DNA from 2 places in the Allobosea sp. FG18 genome. Region 1 is predicted to be linked to the other one. Evidence: riboswitches for the same ligand, from Rfam matches in the RefSeq annotation. Region 1 holds a riboswitch; the other holds the start of a gene.

The links. Region 1 has a riboswitch for glycine ahead of ACODTJ_RS07265 (D-amino acid dehydrogenase). Riboswitches for the same ligand answer to the same signal wherever they lie in the genome.
Region 2: another riboswitch for glycine. It lies ahead of gcvT (glycine cleavage system aminomethyltransferase GcvT); the one in region 1 lies ahead of ACODTJ_RS07265 (D-amino acid dehydrogenase).

What each region holds. Positions count from the first base shown of each region.
Region 1 covers NZ_JBMDKB010000005.1:27,866-37,748, reverse strand. Annotated here, with positions in the region: gene ACODTJ_RS07290 (DUF6455 family protein) at 1-250, shown strand, start outside; gene ACODTJ_RS07285 (amidohydrolase family protein) at 281-1,690, opposite strand; gene ACODTJ_RS07280 (LysR family transcriptional regulator) at 1,801-2,658, opposite strand; gene ACODTJ_RS07275 (IMPACT family protein) at 2,766-3,377, opposite strand; gene ACODTJ_RS07270 (bifunctional acetate--CoA ligase family protein/GNAT family N-acetyltransferase) at 3,524-6,100, shown strand; gene ACODTJ_RS07265 (D-amino acid dehydrogenase) at 6,165-7,424, opposite strand; glycine riboswitch at 7,559-7,655, opposite strand; gene ACODTJ_RS07260 (alpha/beta hydrolase family protein) at 7,772-8,752, opposite strand; gene ACODTJ_RS07255 (ABC transporter substrate-binding protein) at 9,002-9,883, shown strand, end outside.
Region 2 covers NZ_JBMDKB010000001.1:447,805-457,687, reverse strand. Annotated here, with positions in the region: gene gcvPB (aminomethyl-transferring glycine dehydrogenase subunit GcvPB) at 1-568, opposite strand, end outside; gene gcvPA (aminomethyl-transferring glycine dehydrogenase subunit GcvPA) at 568-1,908, opposite strand; gene gcvH (glycine cleavage system protein GcvH) at 2,070-2,444, opposite strand; gene gcvT (glycine cleavage system aminomethyltransferase GcvT) at 2,480-3,634, opposite strand; glycine riboswitch at 3,797-3,887, opposite strand; gene ACODTJ_RS02175 (hypothetical protein) at 3,964-4,563, opposite strand; gene ACODTJ_RS02170 (invasion associated locus B family protein) at 4,560-5,078, opposite strand; gene coxB (cytochrome c oxidase subunit II) at 5,415-6,293, shown strand; gene ctaD (cytochrome c oxidase subunit I) at 6,313-7,935, shown strand; gene ACODTJ_RS02155 (heme o synthase) at 8,177-9,121, shown strand; gene ACODTJ_RS02150 (hypothetical protein) at 9,118-9,291, shown strand; gene ACODTJ_RS02145 (cytochrome c oxidase assembly protein) at 9,291-9,883, shown strand, end outside.

The sequences.
Region 1 (9,883 bases):
CTCCCGCATCGACACCGATTCCGCACTGGTTCGCCGGCTGCTCCAGCGGGTCGGCGTCGATCCGGACGGCCTGGCCCGCAATCAGGCGGGTGTCATGCGGGACATGGCGGTCGTCTGCGCGGGATGCGCGATGACGCGCCGCTGCCGGCGCGATCTGGATCGGCATGAGGGGCCGCTGCCGCATGGGCGCTATTGCCCCAACGGGGAAACCATAGAGGCCCTGCATCAGGGCTCGCGGCCGGCGTCGTGATGCCGGCCGCCTCGCAAAGGTCCGACAGCGTCAGGCCGCGCCGACGCCGCCGAAGACCATGCGGCCGCGATGGAAGGTCGCGCTGCGCTCCGGCAGACGGGCCACCGCCTCGGCCGAGCAGCTCACTGGCACCAGCGTGAAATCGGCGGCATCGCCCGCCTTGGGCCAGACCCGCTCACCCTTGTCGGTGAGCGGCAGCACGCCGCCGGTCGCGATCGCCAGCGCGCGGGACAGGCGGAACTCGTCGCTGCCACGATAGAGCTGCGCGTAGAGATTGGCCTTCTCGAGCATGTCGGCGCGGCCGAAGGGCGACCAGTGATCGGTGACGCTGTCGGTGCCGGTCATCACGAACACGCCCTTGGCGCTGAGCTGCGGCAGCGGCATCGTCGAGGCGCCGAGCGGCACCGTCGAGGCGACGCTGATGCCCTGGGCGGCCATGCGCGTGGCGGCTTCATCGAGGGCGCCCGGCGACATCGTGGCGAGCGCGAAGCCGTGGCTGATCGTGACCTTGCCGCGCAGCGCCGGGTTCTTCTCGACGGTGGTGATCATGTACTGGATCGCGGCGACGCCGGCCGGGCTCGACTCGTGCAGGTGGATGTCGACGCCGGTGCCGGTGTCGAGCGCGATCTGGAACATCGCGTCGAGCGACTTCTCCATGGCGCCGTCGACATTGGTCGGGTCGAGCCCGCCGACATAGGCGACGCCCATGCTCATCGCCTCGCGCATCAACTTGTCGACCTTCGAGAGCAGCAGGCCGTGCTGCGGGAAGGCGACGATCTCGCAGTCGAAATCGGCGCGGTGCTTCTCCAGCGCGCGCTTCAGGTTTTCGAGGCTCTTCAACCCGCTGACCGGATCGATATTGCAGTGGCTGCGGGCGACCGTGGTGCCCTTGGAATGCAGCAGCGCGATGAGCTGCTCGGCATGCTGTTGCGAATCCGGCAGCAATTGCGGGATCAGCTTCTCCTCGCGGGCGATCATGTCGAGGATGGTCTTGCCCTGACGCGGCAGCGGCGCCTGCCAGGGGCGGCCATAGAAGGTCTTGTCGAGATGGATGTGCATGTCGCGCATCGCGGGCAGGGCGAGCTGGCCATGGGCCTGGTAGCTCGGCAGGCCCGCCGGCAGCGCGGCGCCGGCGGCATGGATCGCGGCGATCCTGCCGGCCTTGATCTCCAGGGTGTGGAGCCCCGAGCGCGTGCCCGTGACGACATCGCCGTCGCGGACGAAACCCTCTTCGAGCCGGACATTGGTCAGGAGATAGTGCGGCTCGGTCGGGATGCGCTTGCTCGCCTCGGCCGCAGGCTTGGCGGAAGCGGACTTGGCTGCGGCCGGCTGGGCCTGCGCGGCTCCGCCCGGCAATCCCGCCATCACGGCGCAGGCGGTGGCGAGGCCACCCGTCCGGCCGATGAACGAACGCCTGCTCTGATGATGTGCCAGTTCCATGGTCGCCGCCTCCTTGTGATTGTTGCGGACGCCATAAGCGTGATGCCGGCGATTTGGCAGCGATATTTGGCAATGCCGGCGATTGCGGCCGGCAATGCTGCCGCCACGGCCTAGGTTTCCAGCCGGCAGAAAGCGGCGAGCCGCTCGGCCAGGATCGCGGTCGAGACCGGTGCATCGTCGCGGTGATAGAGCGCGAGCTCGAAATCGGTGATCTCGGCAAGTCCTTCGGCGGCGCCGAGGACCCTGTGACCGGGCAGGCGGCACCCGGCGGGCAGGAGGGTCATGCCGAGCCCGGCCGCGGAGGCTGCGGCCAACGCCGCCAGGCTGCCGCTGCAATAGCCGATGCGCCAGCGCATGCCGAGCCCGTCGACGGCCTGGCACAGCTCGTCGCGATAGAGCCCGCCGAGCGGGAACATCGCCAGCGAGACCGGGGCGCGCTCGATCGCCGGATGCGCCAGGCTGTCGAGCCAGAGCAGGGGTTCGCGCCGGGCGGCGCGCGGCGGCTGGCCGCGCCGCTGCTTGACCAGCACGAGGTCGAGCTCCTCGCGCTCATAGGCCGTGCGCAGATCGGCGCTCAACCCGCTGCTGACGTCGAGCCTGAGATGCGGGTGCTCCCGGCTGAATTCGGCGAGCAGATCGATGGTCGGCACCGCGAAATCCTCGGGCATGCCCAGCCGCAGCACGCCGTCCCGCCAGGCGCCGGTCAGGGCATCATGGGCCTCTTCGTTGAGGGCGATGATGCGCCGCGCATAGCTCAGCAGCCGCTCGCCCTCCTCGGTGAGCTGGACCTGATGCGAGGAGCGCTCCAGCAGCGGGCAGCCCAGCAGGTCCTCAAGGCGCTTGACCTGCAGGCTGACGGTGGATTGGGAGAGCGAGACCCGATCGGCCCCGCGCGTGAAGCTCAGGGTCTCGCAGACCGCGACGAAGCTGATCAGCACCTGCGGATTGAACATCGGATAGCGATTCATGCGCTCGTCGCTCCGGGATGCACGTGTCGCGATCCCCGTGATTATCGCGACATGCGTCGCCGCCGCAATGAACGCGTGTGGCGACACATCTGAAGCGGACCTCGCGGCTAGGTGTTCCAATCGATCGTGGCGCGCCCGCTGGTGAGATCGGTCACCAGCCGTGCGACGTCATCGGCTTCGGCCTTCGAAACGGAGACCGACAGCACCGCGCCTGCATCGGTGAAGGCCTGATCGCTGATCGTTACGCCGGGCAGGGCGCCAAGCCGCGCGCCGACAAGAGCCAGATCGCTGAAGCCGCAGGTGATGGCTGCCGGAACCGTCTCGATGAGCTGCGTCTTCGCCGCTTCGCGCAGGCACTGGGCGGCGCTGCCGCCATAGGCCCGGACCAAGCCGCCGCTGCCCAGCAGGACGCCGCCGAACCAGCGCGTGACGACGACGACGACGCGATCGAGCCCTTGCCCGTCTATGGCCGCGAGGATCGGCTTGCCGGCGGTGCCGCTCGGCTCGCCGTCATCGTTGAAACGATAGCTCTGGCCGAAGCGCCAGGCCCAGCAATTGTGATTGGCCGCAGCATCCGACTGCGCGGCGACGAAGTCCCTGGCCGCCGCCTCGTCGGCAACGGGCCCGGCAACCGCGATGAAGCGGCTCTTCTTGATTTCCTGCCGGATTGACGAGACCCCGACGAGGGTAAGGCGCGCGACCATGCGTCCCTGTAACATGCTCTGCTCGAAGAGGAACCGGGTTAAAAGCTCAAGGAAACGTCCGGGATGACTGGCAGCGCAGGCCGGGCGCCCATAGAACATGTCTGGCCTGACCGCGGAGAATCGCGTCTGCTGGTCTGACGCCAGACGGAAACGGCCGACCCATGACGCTCGCCCTGCTCAGACGCGCGCTTGAACCGATGACGGTGACGGCCATCGCCGGCTCGCCTGAAACGGATGTGCTGGTGGCACAGATCCGTTCGGAGCCGTATCGTGGCGCGCTCACGGTGCTTTCGGATGGGGATGTTCCCGCAGCGCTGCCGCCCTCCGATCTCCTCATCGCTCCGGCAGCGGCTGCGGAGCAGGTGCTGGCGGCTGCGGCCGGGCAGGATTGTGCCGGGCTGCTCGTGCCGGACGGGACGGCCGCCGATGCCGGGCGCCTGCGGCGCGCGGCGCGAGCCGCCGGCGTGCGCCTGCTCGGACCGTCCTCGCTCGGCCTCGCCGCGCCGCGCCTCGGCCTCAATGCGACCGCCGTCCCCGTGCATCTCGCTGCCGGTTCGCTCGCTCTCGTCGCACAGTCCAATTCCGTGGCGGCCGGCATCCTGGCCTGGGCTGGCAGGCGCGGGATCGGCTTCGCCGGTGCCGTGGTCCTCGGCGAAGGGGCCGATGTCGATATCGCCGATTGCCTGGATCATTTCGGCGCCGATCCATCGACCCGGACGATCCTGCTCGCGATCGACGACGTCACGGACGCCGCGCGCTTTCTCTCGTCGGCACGCGCTGCGGCGCGGCTGAAGCCGGTGCTGGTCCTGAAGCCGCCGCATTACGAGCCGCCCTGGCCGGCCCTGACGCATTCGGCCCTGATCGTCACCGGCGACGCCGCGCATGATGCCGCCTTCCACCGGGCCGGGCTGCTGCGGGTCAGCGATCTCGACGAGCTCTTCGCGGCGGCCGAGACGCTGGGGCGTGCACGCGCGGCCGATGCCGGCCGGCTGGCGATCGTCAGTAATGGCGAAGGGCTTGCGGCATTGGCCGCGGCGCGGCTGCGGCAGGCGGGCGGTATGGATCGGCAGCTCCGGGAGCCGGCGATCGTCCGGACGGCGCAGGATTATCGCGAAGCGGTCGCTCGCCTGCTGGGCGAGAGCGATGTCGATGCCGTCCTGGCGCTCAATGCCCCGCTCGCGCCGGACGATGCCGCCGATTGCGCGCGCGCCCTGGCCGAGGCCCGCGCGGCCTCGCCGGGACCCAAGCCGGTGCTCGCGGTCTGGGTCGGCGGCGGTGAGGAGATGGCGGGGATTTTCGCGGCGGCCGGCATTCCGTCTTTCGTGACGGAGCAGGATGCGATTGTCGGTTTCCAGCACCTGACGCGGCATGCCCGCCTGCTCAAGGAGCTGATGGCGACGCCGTCCGTGCTCGACGAAGGCGATCAGCCGGACATCGCGGCTGCCGCCGTTCTGGTCGAGCGGGCGATCGCGCAAGGCCGAGCCTGGCTCGAGCCCGACGAGGTTGCACAGCTGCTCGCCCTGTTCCGGATTCCGGCGCTCGGCCTCGTCATCGCGGGAAACGCCGCCGAAGCCGCCACTGCCGCCAGGGCACAGTTCGCGGCCGGCCGCACCGTCGCCCTCAAGATCGTCTCGCCCGATGTCGCGCATAAATCGGATGTAGGCGGCGTCGAGCTCGATCTCGCCAATGAGGAGGCCGTGCGGGAAGCCGCCGGCCGGATGACCGAGCGCCTGCGGCAGCAGCGTCCCGAGGCGCGGTTGACGGGTTTCATGGTGCAGCCGATGGCGCATCGCGCCAAGGCTCGCGAACTGATCGCCGGCTTTTCCGTCGACCCGCGCTTCGGCCCGGTCATCGTCTTCGGCCGCGGGGGGACGGCGGCCGAACTCATCGCCGACACGCATGTGGCGCTGCCGCCGCTCGATCTCGCCTCGGCCGAGAGCCTGATCGCCCGGACGCGGGTTTCCCGCCTCCTTGCCGCCTATCGTGACGTCCCAGCCGCCGACCGGCGTGCCATCGCCGCCGTCCTGGTGGCGCTCGGCAACATCGCCTCGGCGCTGCCGCAGATCCGCGCGATGGATCTCAATCCGATCCTCGCCGATGCGAACGGCGTCGTCACGGTCGATGCGCGCGTCGTGCTGGAACCGGACCCGGCACGGCGGCGCCGGCCGGCGATCCGGCCCTATCCCGGCAGCTGGAGCTCGCAGCTCGTGCTCGGTGAGCGGCGCTTCTTCATCCGCCCGATGAAGCCGGAGGATGAGCTGCTGATCGGCGCGATGCTGGCCCGGGTCACGGCGGAAGACCTGCGCTTGCGCTTCTTCGCGCCGCTGAAATCGTTCAGCCACGCCTTTCTCGCCCGCCTGACCCAGCTCGACTATGCGCGGGAGATGGCCTTCATCGCCATCGAGGAGGGCAGCGGGGACGCGGCGGGCGCCGTTCGCCTGCATGCCGATCCCGGCCATGTCGAGGCCGAATATGCGATCCTGCTGCGCTCCGACCTGAAAGGCATCGGGCTTGGCCGTGCGCTCATGGAGCTGATCATCGACTGGGCCAAGGCCGAGGAGCTGCAGCGCGTCCATAGCCAGGTCCTGGCCGAGAACGGGCCGATGCTCGCGCTCTGCCGCGATCTCGGCTTCGAGATCACGCTCGATCCCGACGATGTTTCCGTCAAGCGCGTCGCGCTCGATCTGAGCGCGGCCGGCGGCAAGAGGCGACCCAAACGCCGGTCGCGACGCGGATAGCGTGACGACCGTAGCGGCGCGGGCCAGCCGGAGGTGCCGGCCGGCCCGCGCGGATAGCTCGTTTCTATGCCAGGCTGTTGGGGCGCTGCGTGATCAGCGCGCCGACGGCGTCGGCGGTGGCCGCCGACAAGGTCCAGCCGAGATGGCCGTGGCCGGTGTTGTAGAACACCCGCGGATTTCGGCCGTGCATGACGCGTGGAACCATATCCGGCATCATCGGCCTCAAGCCGGCCCAGGGGATGACCTGGCGCGTGCTCATCTTCGGGAAATGCTGGCGACACCAGGCGATCAAGGGTTCGACGCGCGCGGCCCGGATATCCTTGTTGTAGCCGTTGAACTCCGCCGTTCCGGCGACGCGGAAGCGCGACGCTCCCAGGCGGCTGGTGACGATCTTGGCCTGATCGTCGAGCAGGCTCGTCCAGGGAGCGGCGTCCTGGTCGGCCTTTTCCGGCAGTTCCACCGTGATGGAATAGCCCTTCACCGGATAGACGTTCATCCGATCGCCGGCCTTCGCGGCGAGCTGGCGCGAGCCGACACCGCCGCAGATCACGATCGAATCGAAGGTCGCGACCTGCGCCTCCTGCGCGCGCGGTTCCGCTGCGGACAGGCTGAAGCCGATCTCGACCGAGCGCGTCCCGGGCGTGATCGAGAGGACATCGACGCCGAACCGCATCTCGGCGCCCAGCTTTTCACAGGCGCGCGACAGGCCGGCCGTGAATTTGTGGATGTCGCCGGTGAAGTCCGAAGGGGTATAGAACCCGCCATGAAAGTCGCCATGCAGGGCGGGCTCGATCGACCGGATATCCTGCGGAGTCACCGCCTTCCGCTCCAGCCCGGCCTTGGCGAGGAGCGAGGTCACCCGCGCGGCGGCCTCGAAATCCTTCCTGCCGCGATAGACGTGCAGGATTCCGCGCTCCTCGCAGTCGAAGGCGATGCCTTCCGCCGCCGCGATCGTTCGCAGGTGGTGCCGTGCCTCCATCGCCAGGCGGGCGGTCGTGATGGTGTTTTCCTCGTAGCGCGGGATGGCGGCAACGAATTCGGCCATCCAGGAGAGCTTGTGCCATCCCGGCCGCGGGCTGACGAGCAGCGGCGCGCCCGGCGTGAACATCCATTTTATGCCCTTCAGCATCGTCGCCCAGCTGTTCCAGACCTCGGCATTCGAGGCGGAGAGCTGGCCGCCATTGGCGAAGGAGGTCTCCATCGCGGCATAGGGATGCCGCTCGAACACGGTGACATGGCAGCCGCGTTTGAGAAGGTTGTAGGCGGTGGTGATGCCGGTGATCCCGGCGCCGATCACGGCGATGTTGAGGTTTTCTATCGACAAGAAGGCGCTCCTTCCGCAGTCCCTGCGGAGATGGCGCCCCCTCTGTCATTGGCCTGAGAGCTTCGCCTGCGCTCATCATCGAGCGGCAGACTTACACCGTCGGCGGGAGCGACTGCTCCGCTTTTCAGAGTTTCAATTCGGGTGCGGTTCTTTTGCCTGAGAGTTTCCGGGGCGGTTGCTCCGTCGGCGCCTTCCCGGATGACCCGAGACGATCTCTCCCGCGAATTTTCGTGATCGTGACACTGTTCCGGTATGCCGGCTCCGGGAGCGCATCTTTCCCGCAGCTGGCCGTTTCCCTCCTCGGCCGGGTCAGATGCCAGGCGATGCTGGCGCTGCGCGCTTCGGCGTCAAGGCTTTGCGCCCGGTCCCGCAAGGCGATCGAGGAACCGATCGGCATGAGGTTGCCAGAACGCGCGGCCTTCCGCCGTCGGGAACAATCTGTGCCCGTCTTCGCCGAAGGAGTCCAGAAGGTGATATTCGGCATCGCCGCCGGCCGAGCGATAGGCCTGCGCCATGCGCGACGTCAGGGTGCTGTCGAAGAAGCGATCGTTCCGAGTGTAGATCCACAAGGTCGGGACCTTCGACGAGCGCCCGAACGTCGCCGCTGCATCGATCAGGCTGTCCGGCGAACAATTCTGGTTCGGCTTGCCTCCGGCATAACCGCCGCGACCGCCGGCGAAATTGATGACAGCTCGTACGCCCGTTGGACTCCGGCTCGCCGCGGCCAGCGAACCCCAGCCGCCGGCCGACTGGCCCACCAGCAGGATGTCGTCAGCCCGGACCGTATCGAGGCCCGCGAAATAGCGGGCGACGTTCTGGATGTCGTCCGCTGTCGCCAGCCCGCCGCCGACGTAGTCGGGCTTGCTGCAGGGGCCATAGGCCTCGGCCCAGACGCCGCCGCGCGGACCGTAGCCACGGCGCAGCGGCAGCACGACCATGTAGCCGCGGGACAGCAGCCAGTCCGCGCCCGCCCGATATTCGGGAGGCGCCATCGTCTTGCGCGCGGCAGCGTTTGCAGGCGAGCCGTGGCTGACGATCGCAAGCGGGAACGGACCGGGCCCCGATGGAACGAGGACGCGCGTCGGCAGCAGGATGTCGACACCCTGCGCGTCCTTGCCCACGGGAACGAACCAGGCCTGTTCGCCGGAGCGCTCGGCGTCGGCGGAGAGACGCCCTGGCCGCGGATATTCGACGATCTCCCAGGGATTGGTGGGCGCTGCCTGCGCCGATGGAACCAGACCCAGCGCCAGCACCGAGGCGGCAGCGGCATATTTCAACGGAACGATCCAATCAGCAGCGGAGGCGATGCCCGATGCGAAGAGAGACATATTCGTATTCCACCTCTGTTGATTTTCTTTAAGGAAGTAGTTTGACGATTTCGAGTCAAGTGATATTGCATTGCATCAAGGTAATTTTGACCGTATCTGCGATGTTTTCAAAAAAGTATTTTGATTATGCATTTAAAGCATAATCTTGTGCTTGATGATCTCGGCGATTAACAACATTCTTCTCCCAACAATATCGCGGTCGAAGCGACCTTGATGTCGATTTCGATCCGCTTGGGAGGGATATCCGACATGTTGATCCGATTTGCCTGCGCCGCTCTGGCGGGCTCGCTCCTGCTCGGCTGTGCCGCGACATCGGGGCAGGCTGCGACGCCCAAGGACGTGTTCGTCATGGCGAGCGACCTTACGACCTTCATCACCTTCGACCCGGCCGCGGCCAACGAGTCGTTCCCCAATGAATTGCTGCGGCAGATGTGCACGCCGCTGCTGTCGCTCGACCATCAGGACCCGTCGAAGGTGGTCGCAGGCGTCGCCGAGACATGGTCGAGCTCCCCGGACGGGAAGACGTGGACCTTCTCCATCCGGCGCGGCATGGTCTTCGCCTCGGGCAAGCCGGTGACGTCGTCGAGCGTCGCCTGGTCGATGCGCCGGTCGCTGAAGCTGAACCTCGTCACCGCCAGCCTGATGCGCGACTGGGGGCTGAATTCGCCGGACCAGATCGCGACGCCGGACGACCATACGCTCGTCATCACCCTGACGAAGGATCTCGCGCCGTCGATCACGCCTTTCGCCTTCACCAACCACCGCCTGGGCGCGGCGCTCGACCGCGACACGGTGATGGCGAATGAGAAGGAGGGCGATCTCGGCGCCGGCTGGCTGAACACCAATGTCGCCTGCTACGGCCCCTACCGCCTGAACACCCTGCGCGCCCAGGAAGTCGTGATCCTGGAAGCCTATCCGAAGTACTGGAGCGGGGCGCCAGCGATGAAGCGGATCATCGTGCGGCATGTGCCGGAGCCGGGCGCGCAGCGGCTGCTGCTCGAGAAGAACGACATCGACTACGCCAAGTCGGTCGAGGCCTCGTCGCTTGCCGCCATGGTCGCCAACCCCGACCTGCGCTTCCAGTTCAAGCCGCGGCTCGACAGCGTCTATCTCGCGCTCAACCAGAAGGAC
Region 2 (9,883 bases), on a different contig from region 1:
CGAGCACGACATTACGGGTCGCGCCCTCGCCCTTGGCGGCGATCGCAGCCTTGATCGCCATCATGCCGCAGGCCTCGCCATGGGCACCGGCCTTCGGCGACAGCGCGACGGCCGGCATGCCGGTCAGCGTCATCAGGTAGCGGGCGAGCTCGAGCATCAGGTCGAGCGCGCCGTGCACGGTCGAGGTCGGCTGGAGCGGATGCACATCGGAGAAGCCCGGCAGACGCGCCACCTTCTCGTTGAGGCGGGCATTATGCTTCATCGTGCAGGAGCCGAGCGGGAAGAGCCCGGTATCGATACCGTAGTTCTTCTGGCTGAGGCGCACGAAGTGGCGCATCGTCTCGGGCTCGGAGAGACCGGGCAGGCCGATCTCGCCCTGGCGGGCATGCTTGCCGAGGCGCGACTTGAACGGCGCCGGCTTGTCGATATCGACGCCGGTCGCCTCGTGATGGCCGATCTCGAAGATCAGCGGCTCGACCTGCTGGAGAGCCTTGTTGCCGGTGAAGGTCGCGTGCTCGGCATGAGCGGCCTCGCCGGCCTGGGTGGGACGTCCCTGACGGTTCAACATCACAGCACCTCCACGAGCGCCGCCACGAGGGCCGCCCGGTCTTCATCGGTATTCACCTCGGTCGAGGCGATGATCAGCAGGTCGTCGAGCCCGGCCTTGGGCAGGAGGCGCGAGACGGGAACGCCGGCCAGGATGCCCTTGGCGGCAAGAACCTCGACGACCTCGGCGGCGGGCTTCTTCAGCTTCACGGTGAACTCGTTGAAGAAGCTGTCGTTGAGCACGGTCACGCCTTCGACGCCGGCCAACAGGTCGGCGAGCTTCACGGCATTGGCATGGTTCACCTCGGCGAGACGCGCGAGACCGGTCTGGCCGAGCAGCGTCATGTGGATGGTGAAGGCCAGCACGCAGAGGCCCGAATTGGTGCAGATGTTCGAGGTCGCCTTGTCGCGGCGGATATGCTGCTCGCGGGTCGAGAGCGTCAGCACGAAGCCGCGCTGGCCGGTCGAATCGACCGTCTCGCCGCAGAGCCGGCCCGGCATCTGGCGGATATATTTCGACTTGGCGGCGAAGAGGCCGACATAGGGGCCGCCGAAGTTCAGCGCATTGCCGATCGACTGGCCCTCGCCGACGACGATATCGGCGTCCTGGGCGCCCGGCGGCACGACGGCACCGAGCGAGACGACCTCGGTGAAGACCGCGATCAGCAGCGCGCCATGGGCATGGGCCTTCTCGGCGATCGGCTTGAGATCGCGCAGGTTGCCGAACACGTCCGGCGACTGGACGACGACGCAGGAGACGCTGTCGTCGATCTGGGAGAGGATGTCCTCATTGGCCGCGACGTCGGGCTTCAGCGCCACGACCTCGTCATTGGCCATCTCGGAGAGCGTCTCGACGACCGCGGTGTAATGCGGATGCAGGCCGCCGGAGAGCACCGCCTTGCGGCGCTTGGTGACGCGATGCGCCATCAGCACGGCTTCGCCGGTGCCGGTCGAGCCGTCATACATCGAGGCGTTGGCGACCTCCATGCCGGTCAGCGCGGCGACCTGGGTCTGGAACTCGAAGAGATATTGCAGCGTGCCCTGCGCGATCTCGGGCTGGTAGGGCGTGTAGCTGGTCAGGAATTCCGAGCGCTGGATCAGGTGATCCACCGTCGCCGGGACGTGGTGCTTATAGGCGCCGGCGCCGACGAAGAAGGGAACGGCGGAGGCGGCGGTGTTCTTGCCGGCCATCTTGCCGAGGATGCGCTCGACCTCGAGCTCGCCCTTGGCGCGGGGCAGGTCGACCGGGGCCTTCAGCAGCTTGCCGGCCGGCACGTCGCTGAACAGCGCGTCGACATCGGAGACGCCGATCCGCGCGAGCATGTCCTCGCGGTCGGTATCGGTGAGCGGGAGATAGCGCATGGGGTGATTCCGTTTCGGGGTGTCATCCCGTGCGCGCCGCGGCATGGAATGCCGCTGCGCAGACACGGGACCGTGCGACGAGAAGGCGCCTTGTCCTGAGGGCAATCCCGCATCAGCGCAGCAGCACTTCCGTGCCGCGGCGCGTGCGGGATGACACCCGGTCAGAGCGACTTCACGTAGTCCTGGTACTCGGCCTCGTTCATCAGAGCGTCGAGCTCGCCGGCGTCCTTGATCTTGATCTTCAGGAACCAGCCCTTGCCGGCCGGATCCTCGTTGACGGTGCCGGGCGCCGCTTCGAGCTCGCCATTGACCGCGACGACCTCGCCGGAAACCGGGGCGTAGACCTCGGACGCGGCCTTGACGCTCTCGACCACGGCGGCTTCGCCGCCCTTGGTCAGCGCCTTGCCGACGGTCGGCAGCTCGACGAAGACGACGTCGCCAAGCTGCGACTGGGCGTAGTCGGAGATGCCGACGGTGCCGACGTCACCCTCGATGCGGATATATTCGTGGTCCTTGCTGTAACGGGTCTCGGCCATGGTTTCCTCCTGGCGTCGGTTGTCTGGAAAAGGGTTCAGCGCTTGTAGCCGTTCGGCACGAAGGGCATCGTCGCCACGACGGCCGGCAACGGCTTGCCGCGCACGATCAGGTTGAGCTGCGTGCCCGGCGCGGAATGGGCCTTGGCGACGTAGCCCATGGCGCAGGGGCCATTGAGCGTCGGGCCGAAGCCGCCGGAGGTCACGACGCCGATCACCTCGCCCTCGGGCGTCGCGATCTCGGTGCCCTCGCGGGCCGGAGCGCGGCCTTCCGGCTTGAGGCCGACGCGGATGCGCGAGACGCCCTCGGCGAGTTCGCGCTGGACGCGCGCGGCGCCGGGGAAACCGCCCTCCTCGCGGCGGCGCTTCTGGATCGACCAGTTGAGCGCAGCCTCGATCGGCGAGGTCGTGGTGTCGATGTCATGGCCATAGAGGCACAGGCCCGCTTCGAGGCGCAGCGAATCGCGGGCGCCGAGGCCGATCGGCTTGACGTTGCCGTCGAGCAGCAGCGTGTCCCAGATCTCGCCGATCCTGTCGGCGGCAGCCGAGATCTCGTAGCCATCCTCGCCGGTATAGCCGGAGCGGCTGACATTGGCCTTGATGCCGGCGACCTTCATGGTGCGCGAGGTCATGAAGCCCATCTCGGCGGCTTCAGGCGCGATCGCGGCAAGTGCGGCCGCCGCGCCCGGACCTTGCAGCGCGATCAGGCCGCGATGCTCGGCCTTGACCAGCTTCACATTGGCCGGCAGGCGCGCCTCGATATGGGCGTAGTCGGCATCCTTGCAGGCGGCGTTGACGACGACATAGAGCGCACCGTCCTCATCGGGATCGATCGAGCGCGTCACCATCAGGTCGTCGAGGATACCGCCCTCCTCGTTGAGGAGCTGCGAATAGCGCTGCTTGCCGGGGGCGAGGTTGACGATATCGGCGGGGATCAGCGCTTCCAACGCCTTCGCCGTGGTCTCGTGATCGGGACCGATCAGGAAGCACTGGCCCATATGCGAGACGTCGAAGAGCCCGGCCTTCTCGCGCGTCCAGTTATGTTCGGTCAGGATGCCCATCGGGTACTGCACCGGCATGTCGTAGCCGGCGAAGGGCACCATGCGGGCGCCCAGCGCAACATGGCGCGCGTGCAGCGGGGTCTTCAGCGGCGCGCTCGCGCCAGCGGTATCGGTATTGGCCTCGGCAGCCATGGCATGCCCCTCCCAGAGTCAAGCGCAAGCCCCGGACGATAGTGTCCGGAACGCGCCCCCTCTGTCTCGGCACCTGAGAGATTTCCCCGCCCGACCCAAAGGATCGGACAAGTTACACCCGTCGGTGGGCGGGCATCGCTGCCCGCCGCTTTCCAGAGCGCCAAATCCCCAGCGGCCCTTTTGCCTGAGCGTTTCCGGGGCGGTTGCGCCTTCGGCGCCGGGCTCGAAGCCCGGTCTCTCCCGCGGGGATATGCGGCTTGGGCACAGATACAAGACGCGCCGACTGAGTCAATCGGCGCGCCGTCGTCTTTCACGGCAAAGCAGTTTTGTCAGCGACGCCGGCGCGCCGGCGCGGCAGGCCCGCCGCCGCCCAGGCCGACGAAGATCTCGATGTCGCCCTTGCCGGCCGGCACCATGATGCCTTCCTCGACATGGGTGAAATCGGCGCCGCTCTGGCCGGAGGGAATCGTGGCACCGACGCGCGCGCTGCGCTTGCCGATGGTGCTGGTCCCGCGCATCACCGTGGTCGTCAGCGTCCCGCCATAGCTGCCGGGACTGCCGGCCGGGCCGAGCAGCACCCTGCCCTCGACGCCGACCTTGAGGCGGAAGGTGCCGTTGCCGGTCGGCGTGCACTGGCGCGCGACGTTGGTGATCGAGACCTGGTAGCGCAGACCGCTCGAATCCTGCCCGGATTGGGCACGGATCGCAGCGCCGCCATCGGAGATGATGACGTCGGGGCAGATCAGAGGATCCTCCTCGCTGTCCTTCGGCAGCTGATCCGCCGGCGGAGGCGTCGTGGACTGGAACATGAAGACGTTGAGCGCGGTGTTGCCCGCGGACGAGGACGAGCCCGATCCGCAGCCGGCAAGGCCAAGGCACAACAGCGGCAAAGCGAGCCAGCGGCCCTGACGAAGAGTTTGATCGATCACGGCAGCGCCTCCACGCCCGGGCCGAAGCCATTGAGGGAGACGGGCACGCCCACCCCCTCTTCCGGCGTCTGGAATACGATGAAAGTCGCGCTCTTGCCGCCCTTGAGCTGGCCGAGCAGGGCGTCGTCCATGACGACCTCCGCCACGCAACCGGTGGTCAGGCAGCGCACGAAGCCGGCGCGGCCGATATCCTTGTCGTCGATCTTGAGCCCGAGGCCGGAGGGCAGCAGCACGCCGAGCGGGGCGACGACGCGCAGGAGCCGGCTCTTCTGGTCCGCCGTCTTCAATACGATGACGAGGAGCGTCAGATTGGGACGATCCTCGGCTGCGACGTTCTGGACGAGCGCGCATTGTTCCGCCTTGGCGCCCGGCGGCACCTCGCAGCGCATCTGCCAGTCGCCATGTGTGGAGCGCACCGCGCCCTGCGCGAAAGCGGAGCCGGCGGCGAGGCTCGTCCCCATGAGCGCCAGCGCCAGGGCGCCGAGCGCTCCGATGATCCTCATCATCCCTGCCATCCCTTCCAAACCGGACTTGAAGCCGCAGCAGAAGCGCAGAATTCAGGCAAAACGCCGACCGCGCCAGAGAATCCCGCCGCCTCTCAACATAAAACGCGTTCGGACCATGCAGGGTGGGTCCTGTCAAGGCGGCATGGCGGCTCGGCGCGCGCGTCAAGGCCTCGCGTGATTATGCCGCACGGTCATTGGGGGCAGTCTTCATTGTGCCACTGGCGCAAGCGCGATCTTTGATTTATCGCAATCTCGAAGAATGAGGCGACTTCGCGGTCGCCCCTTCATGCGTGGGGCCAAGCCGGTCGGCTCCCATGCAAGTCGATTGAGGAGCATGTCGGATCGATGCGATTTCTGAGCAGGACCTTTGCAACAGCGGCCGCCACGGCCCTTGCCGTCGCCGCGTTGGCGACTGTCCCGGCCCTCGCCGGCACCGGCATGCCCTCCCCCTGGCAGCTGAACCTGCAGGGGGCGGCGACGCCCGTCGCCGAGTTCATCCACTGGTTCCATGACTGGCTGAACATCATCATCACCATCGTCACGCTCTTCGTGCTGGCGCTGATGATCTATGTCGTCTTCCGCTTCAACGAGAAGGCGAACCCGGTCCCGTCCAAGACCACGCATAACGCCCTGCTCGAAGTGTGCTGGACCGTCATCCCGGTCCTCATCCTCGTCGTGATCGCGATCCCGTCCTTCCGCCTGCTCAAGCTGCAGCTCGAGGTGCCGCAGGCCGACATGACCCTGAAGGTCACCGGCAACCAGTGGCGCTGGACCTACGAGTATCCGAAGGAGAACGGCGGCTTCACCTTCGATTCGCTGATGCTGAACGAAGAGGATCGCGCCAAGGCGATCGCCAGCAACAAGATCAAGGCCGCCGAAGCGCCGCGCCTGCTCGCCGTCGACAACGAGGCCGTCGTCCCGGTCGGCAAGACCGTCCGCGTCCAGGTGACCGCCTCCGACGTCATCCACAAATTCACGGTCCCGTCCTTCGGCATCAAGATCGACGCCATTCCCGGCCGCCTGAACGAGACCTGGTTCAAGGCCGAGCGCGAAGGCATCTATTACGGCCAGTGTTCGTTCATCTGCGGCCAGGACCACGCCTACATGCCGATCGCCGTCCGCGTCGTCAGCCAGGAGCGCTACGCCGCCTGGCTCGCGGAAGCGAAGCAGAAATTCGCCAATGCCGAAGACGCGGGCAGCAAGTTCGCTGCCGCGTCCAAGTAAGTCGCCGAGGAGAAGAACAATGGCAACAGCGGCTCACGCCCACGGCCATGACGAGGCCCATCACGCCAATCCGACCGGATGGCGCCGTTGGCTCCTGTCGACCAACCACAAGGACATCGGCACGCTCTACCTGATCTTCTCGATCATGGCAGGGCTCGTCGGCGGCTTCCTCTCGATCATGATGCGTATCGAGCTGCAGCAGCCCGGCCTGCAGATCTTCGCCAACGGCCAGAGCTACAACGTCTTCGTCACCGGCCACGGCCTGATCATGATCTTCTTCATGGTCATGCCCGCCGTCATCGGCGGCTTCGGCAACTGGTTCGTGCCGCTGATGATCGGCGCGCCGGACATGGCCTTCCCGCGCATGAACAACATCTCGTTCTGGCTGACGGTCGCCGCCTTCATCCTGATGATCATCTCGATGTTCGTCGAGGGTGCTCCGGGTGCGAAGGGCGTCGGCACGGGCTGGACGGTCTATCCGCCGTTCTCGACATCCGGCCACCCCGGCCCGTCGGTCGATTTCGGCATCCTGTCGCTGCACCTGGCCGGTGCCGCCTCGATCCTCGGCGCGATCAACTTCATCACCACGATCCTGAACATGCGCGCGCCGGGCATGACCATGCACCGCATGCCGCTGTTCGCCTGGGGCGTGCTGGTCACCGCCTTCCTGCTGCTGCTCTCGCTCCCGGTTCTCGCCGGCGCGATCACCATGCTGCTGACGGACCGCAATTTCGGCACGACCTTCTATGATCCGGCCGGCGGCGGTGATCCGATCCTGTACCAGCACCTGTTCTGGTTCTTCGGTCACCCCGAAGTGTACATCATGATCCTGCCGGCCTTCGGCATCGTCAGCCACATCATCTCGACCTTCTCGAAGAAGCCGATCTTCGGCTATCTCGGCATGGCCTACGCCATGGTCGCGATCGGCGTCGTCGGCTTCATCGTGTGGGCGCACCACATGTACACCGCCGGCCTGTCGCTCAACACGCAGCGCTATTTCGTGTTCGCGACGATGGTCATCGCGGTGCCGACCGGCATCAAGATCTTCTCGTGGATCGCGACGATGTGGGGCGGCTCGATCCGCTTCACCGCGCCGATGGTCTGGGCGATGGGCTTCATCTTCCTGTTCACCGTCGGCGGCGTCACCGGCGTGGTGCTGGCCAATGCCGGCGTCGACCGCTCGCTGCATGCGACCTACTACGTCGTGGCCCATTTCCACTACGTGCTGTCGCTCGGCGCCGTGTTCGGCATCTTCGCGGGCTTCTACTACTGGTTCCCGAAGATGAGCGGCTACGTGATCCCGGACTGGATCGGCACGCTGCATTTCTGGGTCGCCTTCGTCGGCGCGAACCTGCTGTTCTTCCCGCAGCACTTCCTCGGCCTGGCCGGCATGCCGCGTCACTATGTCGACTATCCCGACGCCTTCGCTGGCTGGCACTTCTGGTCGTCGATCGGCTCCTACATCTTCGCCTTCGGCCTGCTGATCTTCTTCTACGGCGTCATCGTCGCCTTCACGAAGAAGCAGCTCGCCGGCGACAATCCGTGGGGCGAAGGTGCCACGACGCTGGAGTGGACCCTGTCCTCGCCGCCGCCGTTCCACCAGTTCGAGACGCTGCCGCGCATCACCGGCTCGGACCACTGAGATTTCGATCATCGCGCGTCGATGGACGCGCGATGATCTCGCCGATTGCTGGAGCATCCGATTTTTCCGAAAAGTGGGATCCACTTTTCGGTCAGATGCTCGAGGCGGCGGGCCTCACCGGCCCGCCGCCGCCCTTCCCCCGAGCGCCCCGAGGGGCGTTCCGGAGACGGGCGGCAAACACCGCCGCGTAGACCCTGCGCCCGCGGGCGCCGTTCACAAGAGTACGAAGACGATTCGACTGATGTCTGCTGCGTTCGAAACCCGCACCGATGGCCTGACAGCCTCCACCGGCGAGGCGCGCGATTTCTTCGCGCTGCTGAAGCCGCGCGTGATGTCGCTGGTCATCGTGACGGCACTGACCGGCATGGCCACCGCGCCGGGCTCGGTGCATCCCGTCCTCGCCATCGCCGCCCTGCTGGCGATCGCGGTCGGCGCCGGCGCGTCGGGCTGCCTCAACATGTGGTACGACGCCGATATCGACGCGCTGATGAGCCGCACCGCCAAGCGGCCGATCCCGTCGGGCCGGATCCTGCCCGCGGAGGCGCTGGCCTTCGGACTGACGCTGTCGATCGGCTCGGTGCTGGTGCTCGGCCTCGTCGCCAATGCGCTGGCCGCGGCGATGCTCGCCTTCACCATCTTCTTCTACGCCGTCGTCTATTCGATGTGGCTGAAGCGCTGGACGCCGCAGAACATCGTGATCGGCGGCGCCGCCGGCGCCTTCCCGCCGATGATCGGCGAGGCCGTCATGACCGGCAGTTTCGGCTGGCATTCCATTGTTCTGTTCGCGATCATCTTCCTGTGGACGCCGCCGCATTTCTGGGCGCTGGCGCTGGTGAAGTCCGGCGACTACGCGCGCGCCGGCATCCCGATGATGCCGAATGTCGCCGGCCCGGCCGCGACCCGCCGGCAGATCGTGCTCTATTCCCTGATCATGGCCCCGGTCGCCGTCCTGCCGGCGCTGATGGGCTTCGGCGGCCTGCTCTATCTCGCGGTCTCGGTCTCGACCGGCCTCGTCATGATCGCGCTGTCGGTCCAGGTCTGGCTGCGGACCGAAGGCCCGGCCGCGACCAAGGCCTGCTGGTCGCTGTTCGGCTTCTCGATCCTCTATCTCTTCCTGCTGTTCGCCGTGCTGATCGTCGAGAACGGTTTCGGGCTGATGTGGGCCCTGCCGAAGGTGATCGGATGAGCGAGCAACAGCCCCGTCCGCCTGCGCCCGCCCCGTTCTCGCCCGAGGACATGGCACGCCGCCGCCGCCGCTCGATCGCGTTGGCGCTCGTGCTCGGCGGGCTCGTGGTCTTCTTCTTCGTCGTGACGCTGGTGAAGACCGGCCCCGCGATCCTGAACCGGCCGCTGTGATGACGGCGCCCGCTCCCCAGCAGCGCAAGGGCAATCCGGCGCGCACCGCGCTGGTCTGCCTCGGCGTCGCCTTCGGCATGCTCGGCGCGTCCTTCGCGGCGGTGCCGCTCTATGACCTGTTCTGCAAGGTCACCGGCTTCGGCGGCACGCCGATGATCGGCACGGCCGGCGCCGGCAAGATTCTCGACCGGACGATGGCCGTGCGTTTCGACGCCAATGTCGCGCCGGGCCTGGGCTGGAAATTCGAGGCGGAAAGCCCGGAGATCAAGGTCAGGGTCGGCGAGACACAGACCGTGTTCTACAAGATGACGAATCGGTCGGACCGCACCGTCACGGGCATCGCGACCTACAATGTCGCGCCCGAGAAGGGCGCCGCCTATTTCGTCAAGATCCAGTGCTTCTGCTTCACGGAGCACACGCTGAAGCCCGGCGAGAGCTTCGAAGCGCCGGTGGTGTTCTATATCGACCCCGAAATCGCTGGGAATCGCGAGCTCGACGGGGTGCACGCCATCACGCTGTCCTACACCTATTTCGCCTCCAAGTCGGGCCAGCCCGTCGCGGAGGACAAGGCCGGCCCCGTCAAGGGTGACGC